DNA from 4 places in the Pseudoalteromonas sp. ND6B genome. Region 3 is predicted to be linked to each of the others. Evidence: predicted binding sites of a transcription regulator. Region 3 holds the regulator's gene; each other region holds the start of a gene.
The links. Region 3 encodes sigma-54, which starts transcription at its own class of promoters, with help from an activator protein. Its sites were predicted from a motif close to GTTGGCACGNNNNTNGNNT; they were not measured.
Positions count from the first base shown of each region.

Region 1: a site for sigma-54 is predicted at 1,255-1,273, ahead of pdsR (proteobacterial dedicated sortase system response regulator). Genes of this name have one in related genera too.
Region 2: a site for sigma-54 is predicted at 1,263-1,281, ahead of ND6B_RS16375 (ferritin-like domain-containing protein). Genes of this name have one in related genera too.
Region 4: a site for sigma-54 is predicted at 1,127-1,145, ahead of ND6B_RS08050 (YggN family protein). Genes of this name have one in related genera too.

Region 1 covers NZ_JQFL01000014.1:131,706-133,912, reverse strand. The annotation lists gene pdsS (proteobacterial dedicated sortase system histidine kinase) at 1-383, opposite strand, end outside; gene pdsR (proteobacterial dedicated sortase system response regulator) at 377-1,072, opposite strand; gene pdsO (sortase-associated OmpA-like protein PdsO) at 1,299-2,024, shown strand; gene ND6B_RS14600 (marine proteobacterial sortase target protein) at 2,051-2,207, shown strand, end outside.
Region 2 covers NZ_JQFL01000009.1:31,381-33,587, reverse strand. The annotation lists gene aceK (bifunctional isocitrate dehydrogenase kinase/phosphatase) at 1-192, shown strand, start outside; gene ND6B_RS16370 (LysR family transcriptional regulator) at 209-1,147, shown strand; gene ND6B_RS16375 (ferritin-like domain-containing protein) at 1,320-1,763, shown strand; gene ND6B_RS16380 (TonB-dependent receptor plug domain-containing protein) at 1,829-2,207, opposite strand, start outside.
Region 3 covers NZ_JQFL01000080.1:29,457-31,663, reverse strand. The annotation lists gene ptsN (PTS IIA-like nitrogen regulatory protein PtsN) at 1-97, opposite strand, end outside; gene hpf (ribosome hibernation promoting factor) at 102-389, opposite strand; gene ND6B_RS01835 (RNA polymerase factor sigma-54) at 416-1,915, opposite strand.
Region 4 covers NZ_JQFL01000049.1:19,557-21,763, forward strand. The annotation lists gene ND6B_RS08050 (YggN family protein) at 295-1,089, opposite strand; gene ND6B_RS0119290 (PA3496 family putative envelope integrity protein) at 1,477-1,662, shown strand; gene ND6B_RS08045 (glutathione peroxidase) at 1,781-2,207, opposite strand, start outside.

The sequences.
Region 1 (2,207 bases), on a different contig from region 3:
ACCATGTGGCTAAATGATAAGTTGCTCAGTTGATGGTTATCATCGGCTGTTTGTAAGTAACGTTTGTCATAAAGCCAAAATAGCGATTGGTAAGCGTCCCAATCGCTGAGTTTGCCATCGAGCTGAATTGGGCTTTTTAAATTATAAGCATAGAGATCGCGGCCTTTTACAACTTGATCTAAAAAGTTGGTTTGTTCGTCAAATAAAGCGGGGCGTTCGTGCAGGGCCGTTGCCAGTGCGCGTGTAGTACCTACGAGCGTTTTTTCTTGGCCTTGGCGTAAAAACTTTTCCATTTCCCATACGTACTCATAGCCTAACCATGGCAACAAAAATAAAAAGCACGAAAGCAGAATAAATTTACTGCGTAGGCCAAATCTCAGCATGTGGGTTGCTCCCACCTGTAACCCATGCCATACACGGTATCAATGCAGTCAAACTGGCTATCGAGTGCTATAAACTTTTTACGAATGCGTTTTACATGAGAGGTAATGGTACTGTCGTCTACATAAATTTTAGCATCGCTCATTAACTCATTACGGCTTTTAACGTGGCCAGGTCGTTGGGCGAGTGAATGCAGCATCCAAAACTCAGTTACGGTTAAATCAACCAACTGTTGCTGCCAAAGCACCTGCATGCGTTGCGTGTCGAGTGTTAGTTGACCGCGAATTATTAATGCGTTGGCATCAGCGGGTTGCTCTAATGCTTCCATGCGGCGAAATAGCGCACCAATACGCGCGGCTAAATGCGCTAAGCTAATGTCTTTGGTTAAGTAGTCATCGGCGCCCATGCGCAGGCCGCATACGGTGTCTATTTCGCTGTCGCGAGCGGTTAAAAAAATAATTGGTAAGGTTTTAGAAAGTGAACGCAGTGTTTGGCACAGTAAAAAGCCGCCATCTATTTCATGGCCTAAGCCAATATCAACAATGGCTAAATCGGGGAGTGCTTCTTTAAAAGCTACTTCTGCTTGAGTGCGGTTTTCATAACCACTTACCTGATAGCCTTGAGCGCTCAGCATTTCTATGTAGTTTTCGCGAATGGCAGTTTCATCTTCAACGATAGCTATTTTTTTCATTTTTTAATTACTCATATTGACTTAGGCGCACTATAGCGAAGTTTTTGCGCTAAGTACGGTTAAAAACACAATTGCCATTTTTTTGCCACAATTGCTCAGCAGTTTGCCATTTTTACTCCCCTTTATTGCCACTTCATGGTGTTTTAATACAGCTATTGAAATTACCAATACAACGCAAGTGCCAACCAATAGCTTGCCAACCATTATTAATAGTAAGGAATAGACCATGAAGAAAACATTAATCGCACTCACACTTGTTAGCACTTTTTGTACGCCAGTATTTGCTGCGGATACCCCATCAAAAGAAGCAAAAAAAGAAACACTTGTTGGCCTGAGCACCGGTGCCATTATTGGTGGTGTTGTTGGTGGGCCAATCGGCGCGTTTGTAGGCGCATTTGCTGGTGGTTTGATTGGCGATGCCAAGGTGGCTGAGCAAACCATTGCTGAGCAGCAGCAAGCTTTAACTGTAATGGCAGAGAAAACCAACGACTACCAGCACGTACTTAATCATAACAGTCACCTAGAGGCGCAACTTGAACTACTGGCGCAACAAAATGAGCAATTAACTCAATCGCAGCTTAATAATTTATTGGCAATGACAGTGCAATTTAAAACAGGCTCTAGCGATATTGCTCCTCATTTTGCCAAGCAGCTTGATCAATTGGTAGCGTTATTAAAAAGCCAACCGCAACTCGCACTCGATTTAAGTGGCTTTGCCGATCAGCGCGGTGCAGAGCAAGCGAACTTATTACTGTCAAAAGCCAGAGTAAACGCCGTACAAAGTTACTTAATTAAACAGGGGATTAGCCATACACGTTTAAGCGCACAAGCGTTTGGCGAGCAACAAAGCATAGCAAATAGTAACACCCTTGAAGATAACTTTTTTGACAGGCGCGTTACCCTGACTACCCGTGCGCTTAATCAAACGACTGATCAAACAGCAAGCAATTAATCGCAAGGCGTTCGATGGAGTGATTTATGTTGAGTAAACCCACCAAAGTGCTTACCAAGGTAAGCCTTTTTATTTTTATTATCATCGTGCTTTTGGCCAGCTTTAAAAGCCATGCACAGTCGCCAAAACTATCCTTGTTTGATAGCCAAGGAGTGGCGGTAAATCCTGGGGTTATTTTAAAAA
Region 2 (2,207 bases), on a different contig from region 3:
CAAGATGTATTTCCAGAGCAATTATGTACCTTTGTAATGCCTAACCCAACATATAAACAATTTTTAACCAGTACGCACCCAGAACTACTTGATGTGAGCTTTTGGAAACAAGCACAACAAAATATAAAAAATGGAAAGGTGAGTCATATTTATCCCTATCCTACAGCACAGCGTTTTATCCATTACTGGTAAACGTTAAGGACACACAATGAATATAAGTAAAATAGATTTAAATTTACTGGTTTACCTCGATACATTACTGCGCGAATGTAACGTTACTCGTGCTGCTAACCAGCTTAGTATTACTCAACCGGCAATGAGTAATGGACTTAAACGCCTACGTAACCTTTTTAACGATCCTATTTTAGTGCGTACCAGCGATGGTATGGTGCCGACCGAGCGCGCTATTGAGTTACAGCCTGTTATTCGCGGTATTTTGATGACGCTTGAAGAAACGCTAGCACCTAATCGCGAATTTGAAGCTAAACAAAGTAAACGCGTGTTTAGAATTATGGCCAGTGACTATGCAGCCAGTACCATGGCACCGCGTTTATTAGGGAAATTACATGAAGAAGCCCCAGACACCACATTAGATATTTTAACGCCCAGCGATGTAACTTTTCATGATGTAGAAAACGGTAAAGTAGACATGGCAATTAACCGCTTCGAGAACTTACCGCAATCGTTTCATCATAAGCGAATTTGGAAAGATAGCTTTTGCTGTTTAGTAAGATCCGACAACCCTATTATTGAAAACTTTAGCCTAGATAGCTATTTAAAAGCCCGTCATATTTGGGTAAGTAAAACAGGCTTTGGTGTTGGGGTTGGCATGGATCCAAAAGATGTGCAAAAGCTGGGTTGGGTTGACGAAGCGCTCGCACATTTTGGGAAGCATCGAAATATTGCCACGTTTACTCGTAACTACCATGTTGCGATTCATTTAGCGAAAGAAAAAAACCTCGTGGCGACTTTACCTTCAAAAGCGGCCAATATTTATGTAGACGATCCGGGGCTTAAAATACTTGAACCACCCTTTCCAATTCCACCATTTGAACTTGATATGATATGGAGCCCTTTGTTACACAGAGATGCTAGCCATATTTGGTTACGTCAAAAAGTGGCCGAAGTAGCTGAAGAGCTTAAATAACCTTCTTACATGCTTTTATGTAAATTTTGCTTGCTAGCAGCATGTTAGCAAGCTTACCTAGACCTCCCCATAATAATAAAACCATGAAAAACAATTAGTTAAAAAATAAAACCGCGTTGGAATGCCGCTTGCTTAGTTATCTACGTATTTTAAATTAACAGAGGTCATTATTATGAGCACCCATCAAGGACAAGAGATAAATCATATCACCGACATTATCCAAGTAATGAATAGCGGTATCGACTTTTACGAAAAAGCACAAGATAAAGTACAAGATCCTAGCGTAAGTGCATTATTTCAGCGCATGATCGACGCCCGCAAAGTAAGTGTTGAAAGCTTACAACCCTATGCAATTAATCAACAAGGTGCACGTGAAGATGGCTCTTCGTTCGCGGTAGAAGCACGCAGAGCATTTACCGCTTTACTCAGTACATTCACTAGCGATAACGACCAAACCTACATTAAAGAGCTTGAAGAAGTAGAAGATAAAACCTTAGAAGAAATCAAAACAGCGTTAAAAAAGCCTCAATCACATGATTGTGAAGCGGCGCTGTCAAAGGTATTGCTTACCATGCAAAGCTGTCATGCTGAAATGAGTAAAATGCAAAAACATTAAGTTTAAAAACTATAAAAGGGCCTTGCGGCCCTTTGGTTGTTAAATAACAATAGGAGAGTTATTAATTAAAAGCGGTATTCTGCACCTACGTAGTAGTAAGCACCGTTAAAACCAAATGGCGCTGAACGACGAGAGTACTTAAATACCCCATCACTGCTGACAATGGTATTACCTTGAGCATCTACAATAGTGCCTGAACGTGAATTACCTATGGTGTTTTCATCTGGATAAACATCAAATAAGTTATTTGCGCCAATATTTACCGATAAATTATCAGTTACAAAGTAATTAACTTTAATGTCAGTTAAAATTTCAGCACCGTAAGTCTGGCGGCCGCCATCTTCAACTGTATACTCACCAAAACGATTAAGTGATAAATTAACAGTCCAATCGTCACGGCGATAAAGCGCACTTAAGTTAATGCGATCTTCTGGTTGCCATTCT
Region 3 (2,207 bases):
GAGCCAATTCACTGATAAATTCTAAAATTCTTTTTTTACTATTAAAAAGGACCGCAGCTTTACTGCAGTCCTGACAGATAAGTGAGCTTAGTTTCATAGTGTTAGTGTCGAGCAAGTTTCTCTTTGTGTTTAATTACTTGACGATCTAGCTTGTCAATGAGCGAGTCTATAGCGGCATACATATCTTGATGCTCAGTAGAGGCAAAAATCTCAGCGCCACTTACATGAACGGTTGCTTCAGCTTTTTGGTTTAGTTTTTCTACATCGAGAATAACGTGCACATTCGTTATGTGATCAGTGTGCCTCTGTAACTTCGAAAATTTACTATTTACGTAGTCTCTAAGCGAGTCGGTAATATCTACATGGCGACCAGTTAAATTCAGTTGCATAAACATTTTCCTCTTTGTTGTACGCCTTAAATCAAACTTTTACGTTGATTAGACGGGGGAATAGCTAGAGATTCGCGATATTTTGCTATAGTTCTCCTCGCTACTTTAATTCCTTGCTCTGCCAATATATCTGCAATTTTACTATCACTCAATGGTTTAGCTGAGTTTTCTGCAGCGATTAATTTTTTAATTAATGCACGTATTGCTGTTGATGAACATTCGCCACCATTTTCAGTACTTACATGGCTTGAAAAGAAATATTTAAGCTCAAAAATGCCACGTGGTGTATGCATGTATTTTTGCGTAGTAACACGCGATATAGTCGACTCATGCATTTCCACCATTTCAGCCACATCGTTAAGCACCATAGGCTTCATAGCCTCAGGACCGTGTTCAAAAAAGGCCTGTTGCTGTTGCACAATACAGTTGGTTACTTTAAGTAGCGTGTCATTTCTACTTTCTAAGCTTTTTATAAACCATTTAGCCTCTTGTAAGTGCGAGCGAATAAACTGGCTATCACCACTTGATTTAACCGTACGCGACATAGCTGCATATTGGCTATTTACTCTGATCTTAGGCATGCTATCTGGGTTTAATTCAACTACCCAACGACCTTTAACTTTCTTAACCGACACATCAGGAATAACGTATTCAGACTCTTCTCTAACAATAGTGTCTGCCGGTTTTGGGCTGAGCGTATGAATCAACGTCATGATTTCTTTAAGCTCATCTTCTTTAAGCTTTGTTTTTTTCATCAACGTGCGATAGTCACGTGCAGCAAGTAAATCAATATGATCGGTTAAGATCATTTTTGTTTCGTTTAAAAAAGGTGTGTCTTTATCAAATTGATTTAGCTGAATACACAAGCACTCTTGTAAACTACGCGCGGCTATTCCCACTGGATCAAATAGTTGAATACGCTTTAGTACCGCTTCTATTTCGTCAAGTTCAACTTCATCTTCGCCGTCGTTTTCTTGGTTAAAGCTTTCTAATATTTCTTCACAGCTAAGGGTTAGAATCCCTGAGTCGTCCACAGCTTCTACAATTGCAATAGCTATCGCTTCATCGGTAGGACTAAACGGCGTCAGTTGAAGTTGCCACATTAAATACTCATGCAGCGTTTCAGTCGAAGAGCCTTGATAAATAGATTCATCTTCTGGCATTGGGCCCGATGAAGAGGCAGGCGCAGCGCTCATATATTCATCCCAAGTAACATCCATAGCCATATCATCGCTAATGGTGTCTTTGGTCATTGCTTCGCCGCTATCTTGCTCATACTCGCTAGGTTTATCGTCAGCTGAGGCACTTAGCGTTAAGTCATCGTTATCGGCTTTTTGTTCGTTTTTACCTGCAGTGTCTTCGCTGTAATCGTGTTCTTCAACTTCAAGCAAGGGGTTGCTATCGAGCGCTTCTTGAATTTCTTGCTGGAGATCCAATGTACTGAGTTGCAATAAGCGAATTGCTTGTTGCAACTGTGGAGTCATTGTAAGTTGCTGGCCCATGCGCAGCTGTAATGATTGCCTCATTTATCTCTAACAATCCTTTTAAATTACGGTCTGTTGACCTTTACGGATTAAAATTTGTTCAAACTAGGGGCGGTTTAATTGCGGCGCGAGGTTTGTAACCTAGTGGGCTAAGTCAAAACCGAGCAAAGCTTCCGCGTCCTGCTCACGCTCCTTACCTACATCCATGTAGGCAACAAAGAGTAAATCGTCCCTAGGCAGAACCCGAAGGGCAGCGCCTGTTTGGCATTGATGCTGCGTTATCGCCTATTTATGGGGAATACCACACCACATAGGCTCTGCCTTGCCTAAATAC
Region 4 (2,207 bases), on a different contig from region 3:
GGGATCGCACCGCCTCAAGAATTTAAAACTTAAAAAGAGGTGGTTTTAATATGTTGCAATTTGGGCTTACAATCATCAGCTCGGACGGCATTCTAAGTGATCTAGAGCGAAGTGAAGATTATACTTTGGTTTGTATTTTACTATGAAGCCACAAAATGCCTCTGCACGGCAAGAGCAGATCCGCTCAACAGTCTATTATTTGAGTTAAATGGGACTGGTGGGGTAAAAAACGCAAAATGCGGCATAGCTTAAAAGCAAATGCCGCAAAGGGAGATTAATTAAAATGCTGAGCAGTTAGTGCTGTTTTATAGTAAATAACTCATAGCCTTTTAATGCAGGCACTTGCGCAGCAAGTTGAGTTTCTTGTTGTGCGATTTCAACAAAGTCACCACACAGTGTATTTGCACGCTGTTCAAGTTTTTTTGCATGGAGCTCTACTTTTTCTTCTATTTGTGCGCCCATATTTTCCATGCGCTCTTCAAAGGCTTGCATGTCGCCACCTGAACCCATTAGCTCAGAGCCTAATGCTACTAAAATACTGCCCATTGATTGCATTACGGCCGACTCAACGGCAGTTTCTATTTGTTGTTCAAACTGCTGTTCAAAGTTTTCACCAAACTGAGAGAAGCTTTGCTGGCCCATGACAAATGTACCTTGTTGGTAAAAGGTACCCTCTACTTTTTGTTGAATATCGTCCATTAAGGTAGCAATGTTATCGAGGCCATCAATATTAAATGCATTGGCGACTTCTTCTAATGCAACGCCCGCAATTTTAACGCCATCAAGTGCAATGTTGGCTACTTCAGGTAATTGCGCGCGTAAATTATCTGTGTAGTTGGTCAGTGCTTGGCGCTGAGCGCTATTTAATGCTACTTGCTCGCCATTGATCGACAACTCACCTTGAGTGGTAAAAGTCATACGTTGATTGTTGGCTTTAAAAATTTCTAATTCACTTGGCTTTATACGTACATCGTTTTTAAACTCAACTTTACATTCGTCGTTACTAAATGAAATTGAAGAGCTGTTATCGTTATGAGCCATGGCGACGGGGGCGCACATAATTGCGCTAACTAATAATAATTCTTTCATGTTTATTCTCTGTTTTTTGCTGATGATAATTAACTTATAACAAGTTTGGTGCCAATAGTTTTTAGTGTTTAAAAACAGTGATTTGTGATTTTTAAGGTGCTTTGAAGCTGAAAGTAAAGTCATTGAAAAAGCTAAAATTTGGTCAAAATAACCAATAATCAAATGCTAATAAATAAAATTTATCGATACGATAAAAAACTCTCACTTTCCACAATTCAAATTTAGCGCTATTTATTCACAATACTGACACAGAGACTATTTAGGATAGCGATGTGGCTTTATTTTGACGTAAATTTGTACAATGAATTTGCGTTGAACATTTTAATTTCACCAATTATCGCGATACAAGAATCCGTAATTGGTCTCAAACACTTTATGGAGTGGGTTGTGGGTAAGACATTTAGTTACGATGCGCTAGATGATGATTTTGTTGAAGACGAATACGAAATGGTCGGGCGTAATCAACACGACAAGAAAAAGCAAAAGGTGAAAAGAAAGTTAGAGGATTACCTTGAGCAAAAACGCTTGCGTAAAAACCTAGGTGAAGATGACTTAAACGATTATATTGATTAGGTTGTCGCTAGTACAAATCAGTGCCGACATATTAGCTTTTAACTGCTACTTAGGTAGTATTTAAAGCTCTGTGGGTTGGTAATAAAGAGGCTTTATGCCTCTTTATAATTTTTAAGCCTCAAACTTTAGCTGCGAGCAATGCTTTTTCAATTACTTTTTCTAGTTTTTCAGGTTTAGTAAAGGGCGCGTAGCGCTTAATGGGTGAGCCATCTGCATTAATCAAAAACTTTGTGAAGTTCCACTTAATTTTTCGTGTTAACAACCCCGGTAATACAGATTTTAAATAGCGAAAAACCGAATGTGTATGCTGACCATTAACGTTCACTTTTTCTGCGATTAAAAAACTAACTCCGTAATTGATTAAACAACCTTGCGCTATTTGATTCGCGTCTCCGGGTTCTTGCTGGCCAAATTGGTTACACGGGAAACCTATAATGACTAAACCTTGGCTGGCATACTTTTCGTGTAATGCTTGCAATGACTCGTATTGATAGGTGAATCCACACTCACTTGCGGTATTTACTATTAACACAACTTTACCTACA